Regions from separate parts of the Streptomyces sp. NPDC016459 genome, predicted to be linked through region 1. Evidence: riboswitches for the same ligand, from Rfam matches in the RefSeq annotation. Region 1 holds a riboswitch; the other holds the start of a gene.
What was found. Region 1 has a riboswitch for S-adenosylmethionine ahead of ABZ567_RS01665 (aminotransferase class V-fold PLP-dependent enzyme). Riboswitches for the same ligand answer to the same signal wherever they lie in the genome.
Positions count from the first base shown of each region.

Region 1 (4,406 bases):
CCCGCCTGGATCGTGCTGATCTTCTGGTTCGTGCTCCAGTGGCTGGCCGCGCGGGCCGCGGGCGCCGGTCCCGGCGTCGCCTATCTGGCCCATGTGCTGGGCTTCTCCGTCGGCTTCCTCTACGCGTGGGGGCGCCACAGGGGTGGGGATAGAGTGAAAGCCCAAGCCGCGGCGACCGAGGGAGAAAGCCAGCCGTGATCACCGCGATCGTGCTCATCAAGACCAGCGTGGACCGCATCCCCGAGATCGCCGAGTCCATCGCCGCGCTCGACAGCGTCAGTGAGGTCTTCTCCGTGACCGGTACGTACGACCTGATCGCCATGGTCCGGGTGCCGCGCCACGACGACCTGGCGGACGTGATCCCCGGCAGCATCAGCAAGATCCCGGGCGTCGAGGCCACGGACACCCACGTCGCCTTCCGCACGTACTCCCAGCACGACCTGGAGGCGGCCTTCGCCATCGGTCTGGAGTCCTGAGAGCCCGTGCGCGGCAGGACTGAAGGGGGCCTCCCGACCGGGAGGCCCCCTTCACCCGTACGAGTGAGCGCTCAGCCGCGGTCGGGGACGCAGCGGCCGTCCTCGGTGCGGTAGTTCCACCGCGCGCCGTCGCGGACGAGCTCCTTCACCGCGCCGACGAACCGCTCCACGTGCTCGTCGGGCGTACCGGCGCCGAAGCTCACCCGGATGGCGTTGAGGGACCTCTCACCGGGCGCGGCCTCGGGGGCGCCGCACTCGCCCTGGGTCCCGGGGTCGCCGCCGAGCAGCGTGCGGACCAGCGGGTGTGCGCAGAAGAGTCCGTCGCGGACGCCGATGCCGTACTCGGCGGAGAGCGCGGCGGCGAAGTGGGAGCTGTTCCAGCCCTCCACGACGAAGGAGATGACGCCGACCCGGGGCGCGTCGTCGCCGAACAGCGACAGCACCTTGACCTCGGGGACCTCGGCGAGTCCCGCGCGGACCGTGGCGATCAGGTGCCGCTCCCGCGCGACGAGGGCGTCGAAGCCGGCCTCGGTGAGCGCCTTGCAGGCGGAGGCGATGGAGTACACGCCGATGACGTTCGGGGAGCCGGCCTCGTGGCGGGCCGCGGTGGTGTGCCACTCCACGTCCACCCCGCCGTCGGCCCGGCGTGCCACCTTGCGGGAGGCGCCGCCGCCCGCGAGGTAGGGCTCGGCGTCCTGGAGCCAGTCGGCGCGGCCGGCGAGGACGCCCGAGCCGAAGGGCGCGTACAGCTTGTGCCCGGAGAAGGCGATCCAGTCCACGTCCAGGTCCTGGACGGAGACCGGGTGGTGGGGCGCGAGCTGGGCGGCGTCGAGCACGATCCGGGCGCCGTGGGCGTGCGCGGCGGCGGCGAGCTCCTTCACCGGCCACAGCTCCCCGGTGACGTTGGAGGCGCCGGTGACGCAGACGAGCGCGGGGCCTCCCGTGCCCGAGCTGGGCCGGGAGCTCGGGGAGGGGTCTCGGTCGGCGAGGGCGCGCTCCAGGGTAGCGACTGCCTGCTCCGGGGTGCGCGGGGCGTCGAGGTAGGTGACGCGGGCGTCCTGCCACGGCAGCAGCGAGGCGTGGTGCTCGGTCTCGAAGACGAAGACCTGGCAGTCGGCGGGGAGGGTGGCTGCGAGCAGGTTGAGCGAGTCGGTGGTGGAGCGGGTGAAGACGACCTGGTCGTCGGGGCGGCAGTCGAGGAACTCGGCGACGGTGGCGCGGCTGTTCTCGAAGAGGTCGGTGGAGAGCTGGGAGAGGTAGCCGGCGCCGCGGTGGACGCTGCCGTAGTACGGGGCGTACGCGGCGACGTCGTCCCACACCCGCTGGAGGGCCGGGGCGCTGGCCGCGTAGTCGAGCGCCGCGTAGGTCACCTCGCCGCCGGTGACGAGCGGGACGGTGACGTCCCGGCCGAGGACGGGCAGCGGGGCGGCGCAGCAGGAGTCGGCGGACTCGTCGGCGGCGGTGGCGACGGCGGCGTGAGTGCGTGCGGACATGGCGGTATCTCCCGGCGGGCGGTGCGGAATGGCTTCGGTGATCCGTACGCGGCCGGACACGGCGGGGTACGGGTGATGCCTCGGAGACGTCGGGGACGCACGCGGGTACGCGGAAGTGACCCTGTTCCGAGGGTGAAGTAGGGGCGGATTCGCCCTATCGCATTCGCTTGCTCACGGAAAAAGCTCCTCGAGAGACCAGGACCCCTGGTGTTCGAGGGGTCCGCGCTTGCCGTAGACCTCGCTGCCTACAGCCTGGTCATCACCCGGGGCACCCCGCCACGGACGGAGGGTTGCCGGACAGCAAGCCGGGGCCAAAACGCTGTCACTCGTGACCTGTAGGACATCCTGCCACATGATCGCCGAAGCGCAAGACCCCGGTCCGCATACTGGACCGGGGTCGAACGGCGGTGCACGCGCTACGCGTTGCTGACGGCGATCCAGCGCTCCAGGGCCCGGCGGGCCGCGCCGGAGTCGATCGCCTCCGCGGCCTTCTCGATGCCGACGCGGAGCTGCTCCGCGAGGGTGCCCTCCCCCGGGGCGAGCGCGACCAGCGCCGCCGCCGAGTTGAGCAGCACCGCGTCCCGTACCGGGCCGGTCTCCCCCGCGAGCAGCCGGCGGGCGACGTCCGCGTTGTACGAGGCGTCCGCGCCGCGCAGGGCCTCCACCGGCACGAGGTCGATGCCGACGTCCCGGGGGTCGAAGGCCTCCTCCCGTACCGCGCCGTCGCGGACCACCCAGACCCGCGAGGTGGCGGTGGTGGTCAGCTCGTCGAGCCCGTCGTCGCCGCGGAAGACGAGCGCGGAGGAACCGCGCTCGGCGAGCACCCCGGCCATGATGGGGGCCATCCGGGCGTCGGCGACCCCGGTGGCCTGGGCCCGCACCCGGGCGGGGTTGGTGAGCGGACCGAGGAAGTTGAAGGTGGTCCGGATGCCGAGCTCCCTGCGGGCCGCGGCGACATGACGCAGCGCCGGGTGGAACTTCACCGCGAAGCAGAAGGTGATCCCGGCCTCCTCCGCGACCTCGGCGACCCGCCGCGGGGTCAGCTCCAGGTTGACGCCGAGCTTCTCCAGGACGTCGGAGGCGCCGGACGCGGAGGACGCGGCCCGGTTGCCGTGCTTGACGACCTTGGCACCGGTGCCGGCGACGACGATCGCGGACATGGTCGAGATGTTGACGGTCTTGGCGCCGTCGCCGCCGGTGCCGACGATGTCGACGGAGGGGCCGGGCACCTCGATCGTGTTGGCGTGCTCGTACATGGTGCGCACGAGCCCCGAGATCTCCTCGACGGTCTCGCCCTTGGCACGCAGGGCGACCGCGAAGCCTGCGATCTGGGCGTCGGTGGCCTCGCCGCGCAGGATCCGGTCCATCGCCCACGCGGTGTCCTCGGCGCTCTGGTCGCGGCCGGTCAGCAGACCGTCCAGGACGACGGGCCAGGAGCGGCCCGCCGACGTCAATCCTCCAGCGGGGGTCACAGCGCTCATGGCAGCTCCATCGTCAATTGCGCGCGCAATAGGTCATGGCCAGCCTATCGAGCCCCGGGGACGGCAAAGAGCCCCGTCCATCGAATGGACGGGGCTCTCGCCGTGGCGACCGGCAGGTCAGGAGTTCAGGTGATCAGTGGTGGCCGTGGCCGTCCTGGATCGCCTTGTACTCCTCGACCGTGGGCTTGGCGATCTGGCTGTCGTCGCCGTAGTAGCCCTTGTTGAGCTTGATCCGGAGCTTCTCCATGCGCCCGACCTTGCGCTCCACGCCGTTCTCGTCGACGGCCGGCGGCAGCGCCGCGGCCTCGTACTGCTCGTGCGCGGTGAGGCGGTGCAGCTCGCCCTGGCTGAGCGGCTCGTGGACCTCGACGAACTCACCGTGCGGCAGGCGCTTGATGATGCCGGACTCGCGTCCGTGCAGCACCTTGTCCTTGTCGCGGCGCTGGAGGCCGAGGCAGATCCGCTTGGTGACGATGAACGCGATGACCGGGCCGACGAAGAAGAAGATCCGCACGAACCAGGTGATCGAGTTGATCGACAGGTGGAAGTGGGTCGCCCAGAGGTCGTTTCCACCACCCACCAGCATGATCATGTACGCGGTGATCCAGGCGACACCGAAGGCGGTGCGCGTCGGAGCGTTGCGCGGGCGCTGCGCGATGTGGTGCTCGCGCTTGTCGCCGGTGATCCAGGACTCGATGAACGGGTAGACCGCGATCGCGGCGAGGACCGCCGGGAAGATGGCCAGCGGGATCATCACGCCGAGGACCAGCGTGTGGCCCCACAGGTTGATCTCCCAGCCCGGCATGACACGGATCAGACCCTCGGCGAAGCCCATGTACCAGTCGGGCTGGGCGCCGGTGGACACCTGGTCCGGGCGGTACGGGCCGAGTGCCCAGATCGGGTTGATCGAGGCGATCGCCGAGATGATGGCGATGACACCGAAGACCAGGAAGAAG
Region 1 is NZ_JBEYCR010000001.1:369,563-373,968, forward strand. It holds gene ABZ567_RS01655 (rhomboid family intramembrane serine protease) at 1-198, shown strand, start outside; gene ABZ567_RS01660 (Lrp/AsnC ligand binding domain-containing protein) at 195-476, shown strand; gene ABZ567_RS01665 (aminotransferase class V-fold PLP-dependent enzyme) at 548-1,969, opposite strand; SAM riboswitch class IV at 2,187-2,303, opposite strand; gene trpD (anthranilate phosphoribosyltransferase) at 2,386-3,450, opposite strand; gene ABZ567_RS01675 (cytochrome bc complex cytochrome b subunit) at 3,584-4,406, opposite strand, start outside.

Region 2 (4,406 bases), on a different contig from region 1:
CGAGTACCTCCGGCGGGAAGGGACGGGGAGGCGGGTCGCCTGCCCTAGTCGCGTCGGCCTCGCATCGCCGCCTTCGCCACCAGGCCCGTCGCCGCGAGCGCCAGGGCGAGCGCCCCGAGCAGCCAGAGCCGCTCACCGTTGCCGCCGGTCTCGGCCATCGAGCCGCTGTACCCGCCCGGCCCTGGGGCCGGGGGAGCAGGGAGGGCCGGATCTGACGTCGCCAGGGGGGCGGGGGTGGGAGTCGGGTCCACAGGGGTCGGGGTCGGGGTGGAGGTCGGGGTCGGGGTCGGCGTGGCGTTCGGCGGCCTCCGTGTCGCGGGCGGCCCCGTCTTCATCGGCTTCCCGTCCCCGGCCGCCGGGTCCTCGCTCTTCGCCGGGCGCTCCGGCACCCGCGTGGGCGTGGGCGTGGGCGTCGGCACCGGTACGGAGAAGGCGAGCGCCGCGGGCACGTACGTGTCGCTGCTCGTGGAGAAGGTCAGGTCGGCCGAGGTCGCGCCGGGCGGGACCGCACCCACGTCCTCGCCGACGAGGAGGTCGCGGACCGTGCCGGTGCGGCTCTCGTGGAGGTTCCTGCCGTCGACGAGGAACAGGGCGTCCGAGGCGCTCCAGCCGTCCCCGTACGCCGTCACGCTGGCCCGTACCGGGCCGGGCCCCCGCTGGAAGCCGTCGACGGTGATCGTGGTCGAGGGGGAGGTCGAGCGCTGGAGGACGTGCCCGCCGTAGACGTAGACCTTCCGCCGCTCGGGGGCGTGGACCGGGTCCGGCCCCGGGAACCGGTGGACGACCGTCAGGGACCAGCCCGCCACGCAGCCCTTGCCCGTCGGGGCCCAGACGTTGCCGACCGCGATCCGCGTGTCCGTGCCCGTGACGCCCTTGAAGGCGGCGGTCACGTCGGACTCGCCCGTGTAGTAGTGCGGGCCCTCGACGCCGGCCGGGTCGGTGACCATGCTGTCGATGGAGACGGGGGTCGCGGGACCCGCGCCGACCTTGAGCACGGGGGCGGTCGTCGCGGGGTCGCCGGGCGAGCGGACGGCGTCCGCGCCCGAGAGGTCGCAGCGGCCCAGGCGCGCGCCGCTCGGGCCCGTGTACGTGCCGTCGTTCCCGCCCCAGAACAGCCGGGCGTACGCCACCTCGGCGCCCGCCGGGAGCACGACACGGCCGGTGCTGGAGCCGTAACCGCCGCCGGTGCCCCCGCCGGTGCCGGTCGTGCCGGTGGTGCCAGTGGTGCCGGTCGTGCCGGTCGTGCCGGTCCTGGCGGCCGTCACCGTGTCGCCGATCGTGGCGAAGTCGCCGTACAGCGACGCGTCGTACCGCTTGCCGAAGGGCTCGACCACGTCCGCCGCGACCGGTCCGGCGGCGGTGAGCGCGAGCGAGCCCGTCATCAGTGCGACGGTCGCGAGTACCTTTCCCAGGTGTTGTTGTCTGAAGCGCATAAAAGGGCAATGTAGGCAAAACACATCATCATGGGGCGTTACGCCACGCGGCGGCGCGCGTACTCCACGATCTCGGCCATCGGCGGCCGCTCCTCCGTGTCCACCGCGTACGTCCGCGGCGTGAACCCCGACTCACCCCGCTCGAACTGGGTCAGCCACGGCCGCACCAGATGCCCCCGTGACAGCCGCAGCTGCGCCGTCCGGTAGATCGCCGCCGCCATCCGGCCGAGCGCCAGCCCGTCCTGGTGACGGTGCTTGCGGACCCCCACGTCCACCTGCGCGAGCGCGTCCAGGCCCACCGTGTGCAGCGCGTCGACGAGCAGCCCCAGCTCCACTCCGTAACCGACCGGGAACGGCAGCCGTTCGAGCAGCGAACGGCGGGCCGCGTACTCCCCGCCCAGCGGCTGCACGAAACCGGCCAGCTGCGGCCAGTGCAGGTTGAGCAGCGGGCGTGCCACCAGCTCCGTGACGCGACCGCCCTGACCAGGAGTGTCGTTGAACGGGCGGTCGTACATCGCCTTCACGAGGTCCACGTCCGGGTCGGTGAGCAGCGGGCCCACGATCCCCGTCACGAAGTCCGCGGAGAAGTCCCGCAGGTCCGCGTCCACGAAACAGACGACGTCCCCACTCGTCACCATCAGTGACCGCCACAGGACCTCGCCCTTGCCCGGCACCGCCGGTATCCGGGGGAGGATCGCGTCCCGCGCGACCACCCGCGCCCCGGCCGCGGCCGCCACCTCCGCCGTACGGTCCGTGGACCCCGAGTCGATCACCACCAGCTCGTCGACGAGCGGGGCCGGCCCGCCCATCAGCTCGCGCCGGATCACGGAGACGATGTCCCCTACCGTCGCCTCCTCGTTCAGCGCGGGCAGCACCACGCTGACCTTCGTCCCGCGCTTGGCGGCGAGAACCCGCTCCAGCGGTCGATCGGCCACGGACCAGGACCGCCGGTCCAGCCAGCGCTCCACCTCATCCAGCACGTGATCTCCATCTCGCGGTTCGGACGACCATCTCGACCGTCCATGCCTTCGGTTACAGTCTTGAACAACGCGGACGCCCGACGCATGTCGGGGTGCCGCCCGCGTTACACAACCGAATACCGCTCATCCAGAGGGGCAGAGGGAAACGGCCCGTTGAAGCCCCGGCAACCCTCCAGTCAGCAGCTCGTACTCCAGCGAGGTCCCTGACTAGGGAAGGTGCCAAATCCGTCTCATGGCGAAAAATTCGTCATGGGAAAGATGAGGAGAAAGGGCCTCGCCTCCATGGCTGTACAGACCGTCACCCCCGCCACCACCGTCGACCTCGGTCCCGCGTCCGGACTTTCCTGTCGCGAATGCGGTGAAGTGTTCGCGCTCGGTCCGATCTTCGCCTGCGAACTCTGTTTCGGACCTCTCGAAGTCGCGTACGACCTCCCCACCGGTGACCCCGAGGCGCTGCGCAAGCAGATCGAGGCCGGCCCCGCCAACATCTGGCGCTACGCCCCCCTGCTGCCCGTCCCCGCCGACGTCGCCGACAAGCCGAACCTGAACCCGGGCTGGACCAAGCTCGTCCAGGCGGACAACCTCGCCCGCGAGATCGGCGTCGCCCCCGGCAGGCTCTTCGTCAAGGACGACTCCGGCAACCCGACCCACTCCTTCAAGGACCGGGTCGTCGCCCAGGCCATCGAGGCCGCCCGCGCCTTCGGCTTCACCACCCTCTCCTGCTCCTCCACCGGCAACCTGGCCGGCGCCGTCGGCGCCGCCGCCGCCCGTGCCGGCTTCCGCTCCTGCGTGTTCATCCCGCACGACCTGGAGCAGGGCAAGGTCGTCATGGCCGGTGTCTACGGCGGCGACCTCGTCGCCATCGAGGGCAACTACGACGACGTCAACCGCTTCTGCTCGGAGCTCATCGGCGACCCGCTCGGCGAGGGCTGGGGCTTCGTGAACGTCAACCTCCGCCCGTACTACGGCGAGGGCTCCAAGACGCTGGCGTACGAGATCTGCGAGCAGCTCGGCTGGGTCATCCCCGACCAGCTCGTCATCCCGATCGCGTCCGGCTCGCAGCTCACGAAGATCGACAAGGGTCTGCAGGAGCTCATCAAGCTGGGCCTCGTCGAGGACAAGCCGTACAAGATCTTCGGCGCCCAGGCCGAGGGCTGCTCCCCGGTCTCCGTCGCCTTCAAGGCCGGCCACGACGTCGTCCGCCCGCAGAAGCCGAACACGATCGCCAAGTCGCTCGCCATCGGCAACCCGGCCGACGGCCCGTACGTCCTCGACATCGCCCGCCGCACGGGCGGCGCCGTGGAGGACGTGAACGACGAGCAGGTCGTCGACGCGATCAAGCTGCTCGCGCAGACCGAGGGCATCTTCGCCGAGACCGCGGGCGGCGTGACCGTCGGCGTCGCGAGGAAGCTCGTCGAGAACGGGCTGATCGACCCGAACCTCACCACCGTCGTCCTCAACACCGGCGACGGACTCAAGACCCTGGACGCGGTGGCCGACACCTCTCAGGCGACCGTCACCATCCGCCCGAGCCTGGACGCGTTCCGCGACGCCGGCCTGGCGCTCTGAAAGGTTACGAAGACATGGCCGTGAACGTCCGCATCCCCACCATCCTCCGCACCTACACGGGCGGGCAGTCCGAGGTCCAGGCCGAGGGCGCGACCCTCGCCGAGGTGATCGAGGACCTGGAGAAGAACCACACGGGTATCGCCGCCCGCGTCCTCGACGACCAGGGCAAGCTGCGCCGGTTCGTGAACGTGTACGTGAACGACGACGACGTGCGCTTCGAGCAGGGCCTGGAGACGGCGACCCCGGCGGGTGCGGGCGTCTCGATCATCCCGGCCGTCGCCGGAGGCTGAGCCGTACCCGTTGTCCCGTCTTTGTCGAAGATCTCGAATTGCCCCTTCCGCGCCATAAAGCGGAGGGGGCAATTCTGCATGGTTGAGCGGGGTAGAGTTGGGGAAGTCCCCTCCGCTGCTCATGCCGGGTGCAT
Region 2 is NZ_JBEYCR010000014.1:109,757-114,162, forward strand. It holds gene ABZ567_RS26920 (hypothetical protein) at 45-1,382, opposite strand; gene ABZ567_RS26925 (glucosyl-3-phosphoglycerate synthase) at 1,472-2,413, opposite strand; SAM riboswitch class I at 2,534-2,678, shown strand; gene thrC (threonine synthase) at 2,672-3,982, shown strand; gene ABZ567_RS26935 (MoaD/ThiS family protein) at 3,997-4,272, shown strand.
Region 2: another riboswitch for S-adenosylmethionine. It lies ahead of thrC (threonine synthase); the one in region 1 lies ahead of ABZ567_RS01665 (aminotransferase class V-fold PLP-dependent enzyme).